3 regions of the Salicola sp. AFF1 genome follow, and region 3 is predicted to be linked to each of the others. Evidence: predicted binding sites of a transcription regulator. Region 3 holds the regulator's gene; each other region holds the start of a gene.
The links. The regulator LexA, encoded in region 3, represses DNA repair genes until DNA is damaged. The targets are predictions, from matches to a motif close to TACTGTNTANNTANACAGTA.

Region 1 (5,128 bases), on a different contig from region 3:
TTCCCATCGATCGCCCCCTGTCGCTTTCGGTTCTCCCCGGGACAGCAGCTGGAAGGTGGCCTTGGTCTGGTCATTCAGGTCAAACGTGCCCTGAACCGCGAACAGCGTTTGTGACCGGACGTCAGACTCTTCGGTGATCCCAGCGTATCCCGCGTCATTGCTGGCGCGGGCATAGCCGGTGCTCATGAAGCCGTTGATGCGAAAGTCCCTGTCGCGGGACGCCCGCATGTCTTCCTGAAGGCGTTCCAGCTCGCTCTCAAGGCGGTCCAGTCGTTCTCCCTGCGCTTCTTGCGCCTGGGCACCGGTCACTCCAGCGCCGATCAGCAGGCACACCGCGAGACGGGATTGCTTGGTGGGAAACTGTTTCATTGTTGTGCTCCGTTGCGTGTTTGCGTTCGGGGTTAGACGCGGAACTGGGAGGCAATCTGGTGCAGGCGCTGGGTGATCTCCCGGCTGTCCTGGCTGGCCCGGTCCAGTTCCTGGGTGGTCTCAATGACCTGTTCAGCGTTGCTGTGAATGTCGGTGATGTTGTTCACGACATCGTTGAACGTGGCCGTCTGTTCATGGGTGGCCGCCGCGATCTGTTCGTTGATGCTGCTGATGCTTTCCACGTTCTCCAGGATGCTCTGCAGCACTTCGCCGGATTCGCGGGTGGCATCAACGCCGGCGCGGGCCTTCTCAACGCTGCCCTGCATGGCCTTGACCGAGGACTCCGCAAGGTTGGAGAGCTCGGAAATAACCGTCTCGATCTCCTGGGCTGACGTCTGGGTACGCACGGCCAGGTTCCGGACCTCGTCCGCCACAACCGCAAAGCCCCGGCCGTGTTCGCCAGCGCGAGCGGCTTCAATGGCCGCATTGAGGGCCAGGAGGTTGGTCTGTTCGGTTACGGTTTTGATGGTGTCGAGCAGGCCCGCAACCTTGTTGGAATGGGTCTCGAACTGGTTAACAAGCTCGGCGCACTGGTCGATCTCCTGAGCCAGGTCCTGGATGGTCTGCACGTTACCGGCGACGTGGTCCTTGCCGCTCTTGGCGTATTCGGCGGCCCCCTGTGTCTGCTCGGAGGCGTTGGTGGCAAAGCTGGCTACCTCTTCCACGCTCTTGACCAGCTCGTCCACGGAATTACGGGCTGAGGCGATGGCCGAGGATTGCTCGTTGATGCGGGTCAGGTTGGTGCTGCTGGTCTCCGAAAGCTTCCGGGAGACGTCTTCCAGACCCTCCACGTCAGTGGAAATGGTACTGAAGGCGGTGTGGAGCTTCTCGATGAAGGCGTTGAAGTGGGTCACCAGCTCCCGGAGTTCGTCCTTTCCGTCGTAATCAATACGCGAGGTCAGGTCCCCTGCGCCGGAAGCCATGTCCCTCAGAGGGTTGATAACGCGGTTAAGGCTGGTGGTGATCGAGCGTGAAATGAGCAGGCTCACCACCACCAGCGCCACGACGGCGATGGTGGCAATGGTCAGCCCCAGTGTGGTGCTGCGCTCAGTGGAGGCGACCGTATGATCAATGGACTGGTTGAACGCGGAGCGGGCCTCGTCGCGAAGCTTGGTCATATCGCGCTTGAGCTCCTTGAGCCGGTCCGAGTTGGCCGAGGCATCCTCGCTCAGAGCGCTCATATCCGCATCGCCCTCAATGAAGGCGGAGGCGATGCGGGTGGCTTCGCTGTAGTAGCGTTCCAGATCGTTGGAAAGCTGGTTGAACCGTCCGCTCATCTCGGGCGCGGTTTTTTTGAGCTCCGACAGGTTGTTCTGGATCGTCTTATGGTGGCTCTTGGTCTGAGCCAGCTTGTCTTCATTGCCGGTGGTGACGGCGGAATTGATTTCCGCCTCCATGAGTTCCAGTTCCCCGAGGTTCACGGTGGCGAGCTCCATGGTGGGGTAGAGCTCCTCGTTCACCTCGTGCAGGCGATCGGCATTCTGGCTCTGGGTGTACAGGTTGTATCCCTGGGTTGCTATCAGGGCAATAACGGTGATTCCGACCAGCAGGGCGAGTTTCAGGGCTATTGAGAGTCTCTGTAGCATCGCAGCACACAACCTTTAATTAGAATGTCATTATATCGTAATCGCCTGCCGATTCGGGGCCCTGCATCGTGTTCGATTGTAAAACGACGGTTTCTCAGTTTTAGCAGCTGGTGGCCGTTACTGCTAGTTCATCCCTCCTGGTTTGCTAGTGTCCGCAACGCCGTAACAATTTTATTCCCTGTAGCCACATCAATAGCAGTTCGGGCGCAGAGTGCAATGCCTGGGCGTCAGGGATACTGGATACCTGAACAGCGCTGGCTGTTATACTGGGGCACCTTCACCCATTCACCACTAAAGGGCCCAGTGGCACTATGGATGTTTCTTCCATCCTCGATCCCCTCAACGACGCTCAGCGCGAGGCCGTGACCGCGCCGGACAGCCACGTTCTGGTTCTGGCTGGCGCCGGCAGTGGCAAGACGCGGGTGCTGGTGCACCGTATTGCCTGGCTGATCCAGGTGGAGCAGGTGCCGGCTTCAAGCATCATGGCCGTGACCTTCACCAACAAGGCCGCGCGCGAGATGCGGGGGCGGATTGAGGAGATGCTGCAGCTCCCCACCCGCGGCATGTGGATCGGCACCTTCCACGGCCTGGCCCATCGACTGCTGCGGGCGCATTGCCAGGATGCCGGGCTGCCGGAGAACTTCCAGGTTCTGGATGCGGACGACCAGCTGCGCCTGGTCAAGCGCGTGATGCGCGAACTGCAGCTGGATGAAAGCCGCTGGCCTCCCAAACAGGCCCAGTGGTTCATCAACTCCAGCAAGGACGAGGGCCTGCGCCCGGACCACATCGAGGATCACGGGGATGTGTTCACCACCACCCTGATCAACGTCTACCGGGAATACCAGAAGAACTGCCAGCGCAGCGGCCTGGTGGACTTCGGTGAGCTGCTGCTGCGTTCCCATGAGCTGTGGCTGGAAAAGCCGGAACTGCGGGCCCACTACCAGAGCCGCTTCCGGCACATGCTGGTGGATGAATTCCAGGACACCAACGCCGTGCAGTACGCCTGGCTGCGGGTGCTCAGTGGCGACCGGGTGCCGCTGACCATTGTGGGTGACGACGACCAGTCCATCTACGGCTGGCGTGGCGCGCGCATCGAGAACATCCAGCAGTTCCAGCAGGACTTCGGGGGCAGCCGGATGGTGCGGCTGGAGCAGAACTACCGCTCCACCCAGACCATCCTGGAGGCGGCCAACGCCGTCATTGCCAACAACCAGGGGCGGCTCGGCAAGGACCTGTGGACGGATGGTGAAACGGGCGAGCCCATCGACCTCTATGCCGCCTTCAACGAGCAGGACGAGGCCAACTACATCGCCGATACCATCAGCGACTGGGCCCAGCAGGGCAACGCCCGCTCCGAGTGCGCCATCCTCTACCGCTCCAACGCCCAGTCCCGGGTGCTGGAGGAGTCGCTGCTGCGCCAGGGCATTCCCTACCGGGTCTACGGTGGTCTGCGCTTCTACGACCGCCAGGAGATCCGCAATGCCCTGGCCTACATGCGGCTGGTGAACTACCGCCACGACGACGCCGCCTTCGAGCGCGTGGTGAACATCCCCACTCGGGGCGTGGGCGCCAAGGCGCTGGAGACGGTGCGCGAGGCCGCCGGGCGGGAGGGGGTCTCGCTGTGGCAGGCGACCGTGAACCTGCTCCATCATCAACTGCTCAAGGGCAAGGCCCGCACCGGCCTGCAGACCTTTGTGGACCTGATCGAGAATCTGGCGGACAACCACGAGAACCAGCCCCTGCACAGCCTGGCCGAGCGCGCCGTGCGCGAGACCGGCCTGAGGGATTACCACGGCAAGGAGAAGGGCGAGAAAGGCCAGGCCAGGGTGGAGAACCTGGACGAACTGGTGGGCGCGACCCGTGAGTTCCGCGTGGAAGACGACCAGAACCCGCTGAGCGAGTTCGTGGCCCGCGCCGCCATGGATGCCGGGGAATCCCAGGCCGAGGAGGACGAGGACAGCGTCCAGCTCATGACCCTGCATTCGGCCAAGGGCCTGGAATACCCCATGGTCTTCCTGACCGGTATGGAGGAGGGGCTGTTCCCGCACAGTATGTCCGCCGAAGAGCCCGGTCGTATGGAGGAAGAGCGCCGCCTCGCCTATGTCGGCATGACCCGGGCCATGCGCAAGCTCACCCTGACCTACGCGGAATCCCGCAAGCTCTACGGCCAGGAGCGTTTCAACGCGCCCTCACGGTTCATCCGCGAGATTCCGGACGACCACATGCGCGAAGTCCGCCTGCGCAATACGGTAAGCCGCCCTACCATGTTCAGCAACGCCGGCTCCGCCGGGAGCAACGAAACGGAAACCGGCTTCCAGCTCGGCCAGCGCGTGGTGCATCCCAAATTCGGTGAAGGCATTGTGATGAACGCCGAGGGCGCGGGCAGCCACGCCCGGGTGCAGGTGAACTTTGCGGAAGGCAGTAAGTGGCTGGTCCTGGCCTATGCTCCGCTGGAGCCGGCCTGAACGGAAGCCGCTGGCGCCCGGCATGTGGTTGGCAACCCAGCCGGACCGCGCTAGGCTGATTGAACGGTGACTCATGTCTGCCGGGGCGGTAGCGTGGCCAAAAGCGGCCCCAGCCCAGCGGGCTGGCAACGTTGGCAAAGCCCAGGCTAAGGGACTAACCACGGCCAGCCGAAAGATATTCCCGCCATCGGGTACTTGCGCCTAAGCACCAAGGGCAGGGTAACGGGGAACGCATGGTGAGCCTCTTTGCTGTACGCCCCCCCCTCCGCGCGTGAATCGCAAGCCACGGTAGGCATTCCCGCACCCCATTGACTCCCATCTCGCTGGCACGGCGCATCTGTTGGAACCGGATGACGAAGCGGATCCGGTTCCAGTAGGACTCCTCGACGCCACTGCTGTAACGGTTGGGCCGAATGGCGTCGCGGACGTGTTCCCTCAGGCGCGGCTGTGCCTTCTGCCGGTCCATGGCTTTCTCGAGAAAAGCTGTTTTTCTGTACAGTATTATTGAGTGAGCAAAAATGAGAGGTCACGCGATTACATGCTTGGCGGACTGAAACTTCGTAGGTTATTGTTATTAAAACGTCTTCAGGCGTTGATGCTCATGCCTGAAGGCGGAGTTATTGAGCGGGCAACGATATTGAATATCGG
Region 2 (5,128 bases), on a different contig from region 3:
ACCTTGTTGCAGGGCGTTCGTCATTCCCTCCCTCAGTCAGTCTGGCCCCAGGCAACTCCCCCCAAAAAGCTCAACAGGTCACCGCTGATCCCAGCATCAGCCAAAGCCCGGTGATCCTGGAGTCGGTCGCTGTAATGTCATCAACATCCCCAACGTCGTGGCTTCCTTGCCATAAGGCCGAGGAGCAGGCCGGCGAGAAAACTGGGCGGAACCGTTGATTGATTGAGCAATTAACAAATTTGTTAACATTATTTCACAATTGGTATGTCAATGTTCAAACTGTATGGCATTTCAATTACCGTCAAAATACTCAACACATAACGGTTGAGTAACTATCAATTAAAAAACTACTCAAAAGGAATGCCCAATGAACGGAGATTCAATGACAGGCTTTAAGAATGCCCTCCGAACACGCTGGCGTAGCGTCGCTGTGGCGGGCGCTGTGCTGTTTTCGACGGCGGTCCCTGCGACCGCGGCGGAGATGGCGGCCTACTACGATGCGCCCCAGTCCCGGCAGATCGATGGTCAGTACATCGTTGTCATGGAAGATGACAACATGAGTGGCCAGATGGGGACCCAGCAGTTCCAGAAAATGACAGCGCAACGGGCAAGCTCGGTTGCCAGCGCCGTGGATGGGCAGGTGCTTCACACCTTCGGTCGTCTTCTGCACGGCTTTGTCATGGAGCTCGACCAGAGCCGGCTCAATGAGCTGCGGCAGCGCTCCGACGTCAAGTACGTGGAAGAAGACCAGATAATGCACGCCTACGAGGTGCAGGAAAACGCCACATGGGGGATTGACCGTGTGGATCAGCAGCAATTGCCGCTGGATAACAGCTACGAGTACAACACAGGGGCGAGCGACGTCCACGCCTATGTCATCGACACTGGCATCGATCTCGACCACCCGCAGTTCGGCAACCGGGCGGAAGCCGGCTTTGACGCCATCGGTGACGGTCGCAATACGGAAGACTGCCAGGGCCATGGAACCCACGTTGCTGGCACCATTGGCAGTGAGCGGTATGGCTTGGCCAAGGACGTTAACCTGGTCGCGGTCCGGGTTCTGGGCTGTGACGGTAATGGCTCCAACTCCGGTGTCATCGACGGTGTGGAGTGGGTAGCGGAAAACGCCGAACTCCCTGCCGTGGCCAACATGAGCCTGGGTGGCGGTGCCTCGCGAGCTCTGGATGACGCGGTCAATAACGCCATCGATCAGGGGATTACCTTTGCCGTGGCGGCTGGCAACTCCGACGTTGACGCCTGCGGTGGGTCGCCCAACCGCGTGGAGCGCGCCCTGACCACTGGTTCGACCACCAGGAACGACGCCCGCTCCGGTTTTTCCAACTGGGGGAACTGCGTGGATATCAACGCGCCCGGTTCCAACATCACCTCAGCCTGGTTGAATGGTGGTACCAACACCATCTCGGGAACCTCGATGGCGTCTCCCCACGTTGCCGGCGCCGCGGCCCTGTACCAGAGCCAGAATCCCGATGCCGCGCCGGCAGAGGTGTTTGATGCCCTGGTCAACAGCGCCAGCGAGGGCCAACTCTCGAACCTCAGGGGGTCACCGAATCGGCTCCTGTTCACGGAATTCGGTGGGGGCGATGATGACGACGGCAATGGCGACGTCGTGGAACTGACCAATGGTAAACCGGTCACCGGCCTGACGGGGGACGCTGGTGACAAGAAGCGTTTCACGCTCAATGTGCCCGCCAATGCCGAGAACCTGAGGTTTGAAATGAGTGGCGGAAGCGGTGATGCTGACCTGTATGTGCGTTTCGGCCAGAAACCGACTACGAGCACCTACGACTGCCGCCCCTGGCAGGAAGGCAATAACGAAACCTGCCAGATCAGCACCGTTCAGGGTGGTGTCTACCACGTGATGGTTCATGGCTGGGAGCGTGGCCCTGGTTTCGACGGTGTCTCGCTGGTTGGCAGCTTTGAAGGCCAGGTTGGTAATGAAGCCCCCACAGCGGCGTTCGGCCACAGTGCGGACGGTCTCTCGGTCACGGTTGACGGCAGTGACAGCCGCGACAGCGATGGCCAGATCAATGCCTACAAGTGGGATTTTGGTAATGGCCAGACAGGCAGTGGCGAGACAGCCAGCGTCACCTACGGTGAAGCGGGTACCTATGACATCACGCTGACCGTGATGGACGAGGATGGCGCGGAAGATGCGACCACCCAGCAAGTCACGGTAGAAGCCAATGACGGTGCCCAGGCACCCTGCCAGGCGTGCTCCCTGTTCGAGGGCAGCCTTTCCGGGCGTGGGGACAGAGATACCCAGCCCAACGGCAGCTATTTTGAGGCCAGTGGCTACGGCTCTCACCGGGCATGGCTCAAGGCACCTGACAACGCTGACTACACGGTGACCCTCTATTACTATAACGGTTATGGCTGGAATCGGGTTGCACAGACCCGGAGCCAGGGATCCGTAGCTGAGCTCTCCTACTTCGGGCGCTCAGGCTACTATACCTACATGGTCAGCTCGAACAGCGGCCAGGGCGACTACGATCTCTGGATCCAGAGCCCCTGAGGCACGGTTCTTAACCGTGACGATCACGCCCCGCATCGGAAACGATGCGGGGCGTTTTTGATTCCGGAATTCAGGGGCTGCCCGGGAACAGGTCCATCTGTTTGCCCTGCGGGGGCTGGAACCTGCCGGTGTCCAATGGCTCTTCCTCATGGGCGTTCAGCCCGAGCGCGCGGCACTGGCGCTCGAAGCGTTGCCGGTAAAGCTGCGCGAGAACCCCCGTTCCCGTCATACGTTGCTCCCAGTTGCTGTCATTGGTCTGGCCACCCCTCAGGTCGCGGATGCGGTTCATGACATGCGTGGCCCGCTGCGGATAGTGGCGCTGCAGCCAATCCTCAAACAGAGGGGCGACCTCGTTGGGTAAGCGCAGCAATACCCAGCTTGCCCGCTGGGCTCCGTTTTCCGCGGCGGCGCTGAGCATGGCTTCCATTTCATGATCGTTGAGGAAGGGGATGATGGGGGCGGTCAGAACACCGGTTGGGATGCCCGCATCAGTTAGTTCACGTAGAACCCGTAAGCGGGTGGCTGCCGCCGTGGCTCTGGGTTCCAGCTGTCCTTTGAGGTGATTGTCCAGTGTGGTGAGGGTTACGCGCACCGAACACAGGCCCATTGCCGCCAACTCCGCCAACAGGTCCTGATCCCGCAGGATCAGGCTGCTCTTCGTGATGATGGACACCGGATGGCGGTATTCGAGCAGCACTTCCAGAAGCCGCCGGGTGATGCGGTGCTCCTTTTCCGCTGGCTGATAGGCATCCGTGTTGACGCCCAAGGCAATCGGCGAGGGTTGATAACGTGGCTGGTCCAGGGCCGCTCTGAGGCGATCGGGCGCGTTGGTCTTGGCCTGGATCCGGGTTTCAAAGTCCAGGCCGGGCGAGAGCTCATGATAGCTGTGGGTCGGCCGGGCGAAACAGTAGATGCAGCCATGCTCGCAGCCCTGGTAGGGGTTGATGGACTGATCAAAAGGGACGTCCGGCGATGCGTTGGTACTGATGACGGTGCGCGCCTGGACCGACCGGATTTCGGTATTCAGGTTGTGCTCGCTCGGGGCCGTGTGCCAGTCATCCGCCTCAGCTGGTTGACTGTGGTGCGGCTCAAAACGGTGGGGGATATTGTGGTTTGCGCCGCGAGCTTTCATAGCATCAGAAACTGTATGTATAAACAGTACTGTAAGGGAGATCCCTGACGCCGTCAAACCACCCTTTTTTTCGGGGATTCATAGCGCCATAATTTGAGAAATTGCTAATGTAAGTTCCCCGGAGGCCCTATGGAACTTGACCCCGTCCTGCTGTCGCGAATCCAGTTCGCGTTTGTCGTCTCCTTCCACGCGATCTTTCCCGTTTTTACCATTGGCCTGGCGTCGTTCATCGCCTTTCTTGAAACCTGTGCCTATCGGACCGGGAACCCGCTCTACACGCGGCTTTCGAAGTTCTGGATCAAGGTCTTTGCCGTTGTGTTCGGTATGGGCGTGGTCTCGGGCATCGTCATGTCCTTCCAGTTCGGGACCAACTGGAGCAACTTCGCTCAGGCAACCGCCAACTTCCTGGGACCGGTCCTCAGCTATGAGGTGATAACCGCCTTCTTTCTGGAGGCTGCCTTCCTGGGCATTCTCCTGTTCGGCCGTGACAAGGTGCCGGCCGGGGTCTATCTGTTCGCGGCATGTATGGTGGCGATTGGTACCTTCATCTCGTCGTTCTGGATACTGGCCGCCAACAGCTGGATGCAGACACCGGCCGGCACCGTCATGGAGGACGGCATGCACCAGGTCGTTTCCTGGAGCGCCGCGATCTTCAGCGCCTCCTTCTGGTACCGCTTTGTGCACATGGGGTTGGCATCCTTCCTGACCGGTGGGTTTGTGGTGGCCGCGCTCAGTGCCTGGTTCCTGTTGAAGGGGCGGGAGGTTGAAGCCAACCGGCGAGCGCTTTCGATGTGCCTTTGGTTGCTGTTGATCATTGCACCGGCCCAGCTATGGGTTGGGGATCTGCATGGACTTAATACTCTGGAGCACCAGCCCACCAAGGTTGCTGCGATGGAAGGCAACTGGGAGACCTCCAGCCATGTTCCGCTGCTTCTGTTCGCCTGGCCGGATCAGGCTGCTCAGACCAACTACTGGGAAGTGGGTATTCCGGGGCTGGCCAGTCTTATCCTCAGGCATGACGTTGAAGGGGTTGTGCCGGGGCTGTCGGCCGTTGAGCCGGACAAGCAGCCGCCCGTGCTGCCGGTGTTCTGGTCCTTCCGGGTCATGGTTGGCTTGGGCATGCTCATGATCGCCTTTGCCGTGCTCGGCCTTGTGCTGCGCGCCGGGGGCCGCTACTGGCAGAGCCGCTGGTTCCTGAAAGGCCTGGTCCCCATGGGGGTGGCGCCCTTTGTGGCTGTGCTGGCGGGTTGGTTCGTGACCGAGATGGGGCGTGCGCCCTGGCTGGTTTACGGACAGATGACCCATGCCGAAGGCGTGACACCGTCACTGACCGGCGGCATGGCGCTGTTCTCGCTGATTGGCTACATCGTTGTCTACGCGTTGGTCTTTACCGCCGGAATCTATTACCTGGGCCGGGTCTTCGAAAGTGGCGTTGAAGGCGAGACTCAAGAGCAGGTGGATGA
Region 3 (5,128 bases):
CACCGAAGCCCCGGAGAAAGGCGCCCACCATAATGCTGGACATATCCATAAGCGCCTCCAGCTCGCGGTTCGCATCCTCTTCTTCCGGATGCCCAAGTAACCGGGACATGGTATCCAGCCGGGCATCATTGAACAGCAGTAGCGCCTCCCCAGCGATCCCGGAACCAATGAATCCCTGGCAGACCCCCGACCAGCTGGAGCCGGATTCGGTGATATTGAGCGCCATTCTCAGCTCGGAGGCGGCGAGCATGTTAACGCGGGGAACGGGCAGCTTGATAAAGACATCCAGAAGCCGGGCGAGCAGGTCCCCCGCCTGGCCCATGGCGACGTTGGCAATCTCCTGTAGGGCATCCTGCCAGGGAACCTCGCTGCTGGAGGGCGGGCCAGCAGTGGTTGTTGCCGGCGCCGCTTCTTCTGCGGTGGCTGAGGGGCTATACAGGCCGTAATCGGCGAGCGTCTGCGTCAGGACGTCCGGGTCGAGAGGCTTGCGGATGAAGTTGAGGGCACCCAGCCGCATAACCCGTTCATGGGCTTCCGGCTGAACGTCGCCGGAAACCACCAGTACCAGGGCGGGCAGCTCTTCGCGGTGCACGCGCTCCAGAACGGCGTAGCCATCGGTTCCCGGCATGTTCAGGTCAAGGAACACAACGGAACCCTTGCCCTCACGAATGGCCTCCAGGCAGGCGTCACCATTATCAACGAAGGTCAGAGTGGTGTCCCAGTCCTCGGGCAGGGCGCGGGCCATCTGTTTGCGTGCCATGGCGGAGTCGTCGCAGATGATCACTCCTGTGGACATCAGAGGCTCCTGAAAGTCTGGTTGGGCCGTGCACCGGATGGCCCTGAAACACGGCGTCAGTAATCCCGTAAACAGGGCTTTTCCAGCTCTTGATCTGTCATAGTAGCAGCTGGCGTTGGTTTTTCACTCTACTATGGGCGCGCGGGGAAGTCAGTGTGCGGATCTTCATGTTAATATGGGGGCACCTAACTGCGCGGGAGAACCGCAAATGGCTGATGCAGGCTGGTGTTCTCTGCTCCGTGAAAAGCTGACCCTTGCCGGGCAGCTGGTGCGGATTGAGCAGGAGCAAGGCCATGGAGCCCCTTCAGTGATGAAGAGAGAAGCGCTGACGCAGGGGGCTGTGGCCCTGCTTGCAGAGGCGAGACGCATTCTGTTGCGGTTAGTGGCAGAAAGTGCCTGTGGCGAGGTGGGTGACGTCGACTCCCTGGCGACCCTGCGAGCCAGGGTCGGTGATCAGCCTGGTGAGGTTCAGGTGCTGTCAGCTGCTGCCGCGGACGGCAACAGCTGGTGGACGAGGCTGGACGCGTTGCTGGGGCGTCAACAGGAGCCCGGCAGGCGTCCATCGCAGCCACGCCAGGAAGAACTGATTGCCGTGGCACCGGCAGGGCCGGATGCGTCTCCCGAGGCACTTCAATCACTGATCAGTGAGTTCAGGGATTATTTTGAGGCGTTCATTGAACGTCACGACCAATGGTAAAAGGCGTTGTCTATGCCCACATCCTTTCTGGAAATCATTCAGCTCCCGACCGGCGAGTACGCGCTGCGCCGGGCGGATGACGAAAGTACCCCCCTGGTGCGGATCCGCTTCTCGGATGAGGCCAAGGAAATGCTTCAGGACAATGACCTGAATGTCGCCAAGGCGATGATTACCGCAGGCCTGGAGGCAGCGGGTTCAACCACTGATGACATCGGTGACATGGACGTGGAAGAGGAAGACACCATGCCTCCCGCCTACAACCAGACGGTTCACTGACGGCAGGGTTGTCTCTGCCGCAGTATGACCCCGTGGCTATGGCCGCGAACCGAGGCTGTCTCAAGGCGGTTGTAGCCGGGGCGGCCAAGGCCGGATGTCCAGAGCACCACGGCATGGCAGGTCCCGGCTGACAGGGCCTTGTCAGCCAGATCCTCGGCACTGTGCTGGGCCGAAGAGCGCAGGATCAGCAGCTGGTGCTGGACAATGCCATGATGCTGTTGCCATTTGCTAACCAGGCCAGCTGGCGGGTCGATCCAGGCAAGCCAGCGCTCTTCCTGATTGAGCTGGGTCAGCATTGGCAGCAGCAGCTGGAAGTTTTCCACCTGCTCCTCTGGCAGGATGATCTCCGTGACGTTGGCTTCAGCAGTGGCGCTGTCGACGGCTTCTTCGCTGCTGTGGGAGCTCGTGCGGCCAGTTGTGTTTTCCTGGTTCTTCGGGATAAGGTCCCATTGTTCCATGATAGGCCTCCTGTCACCTCTGTGGGCCCGGATCAGTGCAGTTCACCGCGGCGGATGACGCCCACGCCCAACCCTTCGATAGCCAGTGATGTTTCGGCAAGATCCACCTGAATGGGGTCGAACTCATCGTTCTCGGCAATGAGCCAGGCCGTGCTGCCCTCCTTCCGGAAGCGCTTGACGGTGACCTCGTCCTCCAGTCGGGCCACCACGATCTGGCCGTTCTGGACATCGGTGGTGCGATGAACCGCCAGCAGGTCTCCGTCGAGGATGCCGACATTTTCCATGCTGGTGCCGCGCACCCGCAGGAAGTAGTCAGCCGCGGGCGTGAAGAATCCCGGCTCCAGGGTGCAGTGGTCCTCGATGTTTTCTTCGGCGAGGATGGGGTTGCCGGCTGCTACCTGGCCGACGATGGGGATACCAGGGCTTTCTTCAGCTTCCGGGAGGCGGATGCCACGACTGGCCCCCTTGACCATCTCGATAGCACCTTTGCGGGCGAGAGCCCGCAGGTGTTCCTCGGCGGCATTGGCGGACTTGAATCCCAGGGTTGTGGCGATTTCAGCACGCGTTGGGGGGTAGCCCGTGGAGTGCACGTGCTCCCGGATGAGGTCCAGAATCTGTCGTTGTCTTGGGGTCAGGTTCATACTTAGGGCCACTGTTTTTCCGTACAGGTACTGTCAATGTATACAGTTTGTGTGGCCCTGTAAAGGGTCAGCCGGTGGTGAATCCGGCTGGGGCTTCCGCGCTGCTCGGTTGACTGTCAACACGGCTGACGGAGGCCGCGGGCGGGCCTTCATGGAGCCAGTCAACAAGCTGGTTGACGGCGGACGCATCGCCGCAGGCCAGCACTTCCACGCTGCCATCCGGGCGGTTGCGGGCGTAGCCGGTCACGCCCAGCTGCTGCGCCTTCAGGCGGGTGCTGTCACGGAAGCTCACGCCCTGGACACGACCCTCGACCCGGGCGAGAACACAGGTTTCTGCCATTGCTGTCCTCCTGTTTCACCAGCGGGCCTTATCCCACATTTCGGGGTTGGCCCAGTTTTGCGGATTGTTCCATTCCCGCACGTAATTGTAGGTGTCCAGATCATAGGCGAACAGGGTGGCGTTCACCGGCTCCACGTAGTGGTACAGGCGTGTGAATCCCATGCCGATGAAGTCCTGGAATCGCCAGGGGCTATCATCCTGGACGAGGACGGCGATGCGGGTGGCGCCCATGTTGCGCAGCTGGCCCAGAAGCTGTTGGCCGCGGGATTGCGGCAGTTGCTCCAGGGTATCCGTGATCAGCGCCAGGTCGAAAAGATGGGGCAGCGGGAAAGCGCTGTCAGGCGCTTCCGGGGGCAGACGCAGGCACTGGGCCTGATCGGGGCGCTGGGGCCAGTGCTGCAGGCACTGCTCGGCAAGTCCGGCGCTATGGACCACGGATGCCGGTTGGTAGTGCTCAAGAATGAGGGCCAGGTCGCTGGCGGGGTTATAGCCGTTGGCGTCAGTCTGCATGGAGGCCTCGTGGGCTGATATTACCGGAAGTCTCGGCTGCTGATGCTGAGCCTGTCAATGAGGTGGCTGAGGTCGGTCAGTCGGCCGGCGATCACGTGGATGACGCCCTCGTGGCGCTCCAGGGTGCCCCGAACCTGCAGCAGCCGCGCGTTGAGCAGGGGGCGGCGCTGGCAGCGGGCGGTGTCGGGCCAGACCACCACGTTGATGTTGCCGGTTTCATCCTCAAGCGTCACGAAGGTGACGCCGGCGGCGGAACCAGGGCGCTGGCGCCCGGTTACCAGCCCCGAAACGGCCAGGGGGCGGCCGCCTTCAGCGGTTTCAAGATCCGCGGCCCGGAGGCAGTGGCGGAGCTGGCCCGCTGCCCGCAGCTGGGCCAGCGGGTGGCGTTCCAGCGAGAGCCCGAGGCTGGCGTAGTCTTCGTGGGTTCGCTGAGCTTCATCGGGGGCCGGCATGCGGGATCGGGACTCTTGCATTGCCGGTGCCTGGCCTCCGGCCAGTGGCAGGGACTGATCGGGTTCCAGGAGATCCCAGCGGGCCTGGTGGCGGTTGCCGCTGAGCGATGCCAGGGCGCCGCTGGTGGCCAGGGTTTCCAGCTCGGCATGGCCCAGCCCCGTGTACCGGCGCAGTTCCGCCAGGCTGGTGTAGCCGTTGGCGGGGCGGCATTCGGTAACGCGCAGGGCTGTTTCCCGGGCGAGGCCGTCGATCAGGCGCAGGCCCAGCCGCACGGCGGGGGCACTGCCGTCGTCTTCCAGCTGATGGGCTTCGTGGCTTTGGTTGATGTCCACCGGCCGGATCTCAACACCTGCGCGCTGGGCGTTCTGAACCAGCTGTGAGGGCGAGTAGAACCCCATGGGCTGGCTGTTGAGCAGCGCGCACAGAAAGGCGGCCGGGTGGTGGCACTTGAGCCAGGCGCTGACGTAGACCAGAAGGGCAAAGCTGGCAGCATGGGACTCCGGGAAGCCGTAACCGCCAAACCCCTTCATCTGACGGTACAGGTTTTCAGCGAATTCAGTGCTGTAGCCGTTATGGTTCATGCCATCAATGAGCTTGTCGCGGAAACGGGAGAGATCCCCGTGGCGCTTCCAGGCGGCCATGGCCCGGCGCAGCTGGTCGGCCTCGCCGGCGCTGAACCCGGCTGCCACCATAGCCAGCCGGATGACCTGTTCCTGGAAGATGGGCACGCCCAGGGTGGGCCCGAGTACCTCGCGGATGCGCTCGTCCGCGTAGGGCACATCCTCCGGCGCCTTCCGGCGCTGCAGGTAGGGATGAACCATATTGCCCTGTATCGGGCCGGGGCGCACGATGGCCACCTCGACCACCAGGTCGTAATAGCATTGCGGCTGGAGCCTCGGGAGCATGCTCATCTGGGCTCGGGATTCCACCTGGAACACGCCCATGCTGTGTCCCTTC

Region 1: uvrD (DNA helicase II) is a predicted target of LexA. The motif match lies at 2,250-2,269, and genes of this name have one in related genera.
Region 2: AC1RQI_RS15100 (PA0069 family radical SAM protein) is a predicted target of LexA. The motif match lies at 3,675-3,694, and genes of this name have one in related genera.

What each region holds. Positions count from the first base shown of each region.
Region 1 covers NZ_JBXAYL010000003.1:186,130-191,257, forward strand. The annotation lists gene AC1RQI_RS03545 (porin family protein) at 1-369, opposite strand, end outside; gene AC1RQI_RS03550 (methyl-accepting chemotaxis protein) at 402-2,015, opposite strand; gene uvrD (DNA helicase II) at 2,327-4,480, shown strand.
Region 2 covers NZ_JBXAYL010000032.1:21,457-26,584, reverse strand. The annotation lists gene AC1RQI_RS15105 (S8 family serine peptidase) at 383-2,533, shown strand; gene AC1RQI_RS15100 (PA0069 family radical SAM protein) at 2,604-3,665, opposite strand; gene AC1RQI_RS15095 (cytochrome ubiquinol oxidase subunit I) at 3,795-5,128, shown strand, end outside.
Region 3 covers NZ_JBXAYL010000016.1:57,248-62,375, forward strand. The annotation lists gene AC1RQI_RS11690 (response regulator) at 1-796, opposite strand, end outside; gene AC1RQI_RS11695 (DUF6586 family protein) at 1,005-1,493, shown strand; gene AC1RQI_RS11700 (hypothetical protein) at 1,506-1,769, shown strand; gene AC1RQI_RS11705 (cell division inhibitor SulA) at 1,763-2,227, opposite strand; gene lexA (transcriptional repressor LexA) at 2,260-2,868, opposite strand; gene yccX (acylphosphatase) at 2,936-3,208, opposite strand; gene AC1RQI_RS11720 (DUF6231 family protein) at 3,224-3,718, opposite strand; gene AC1RQI_RS11725 (error-prone DNA polymerase) at 3,739-5,128, opposite strand, start outside.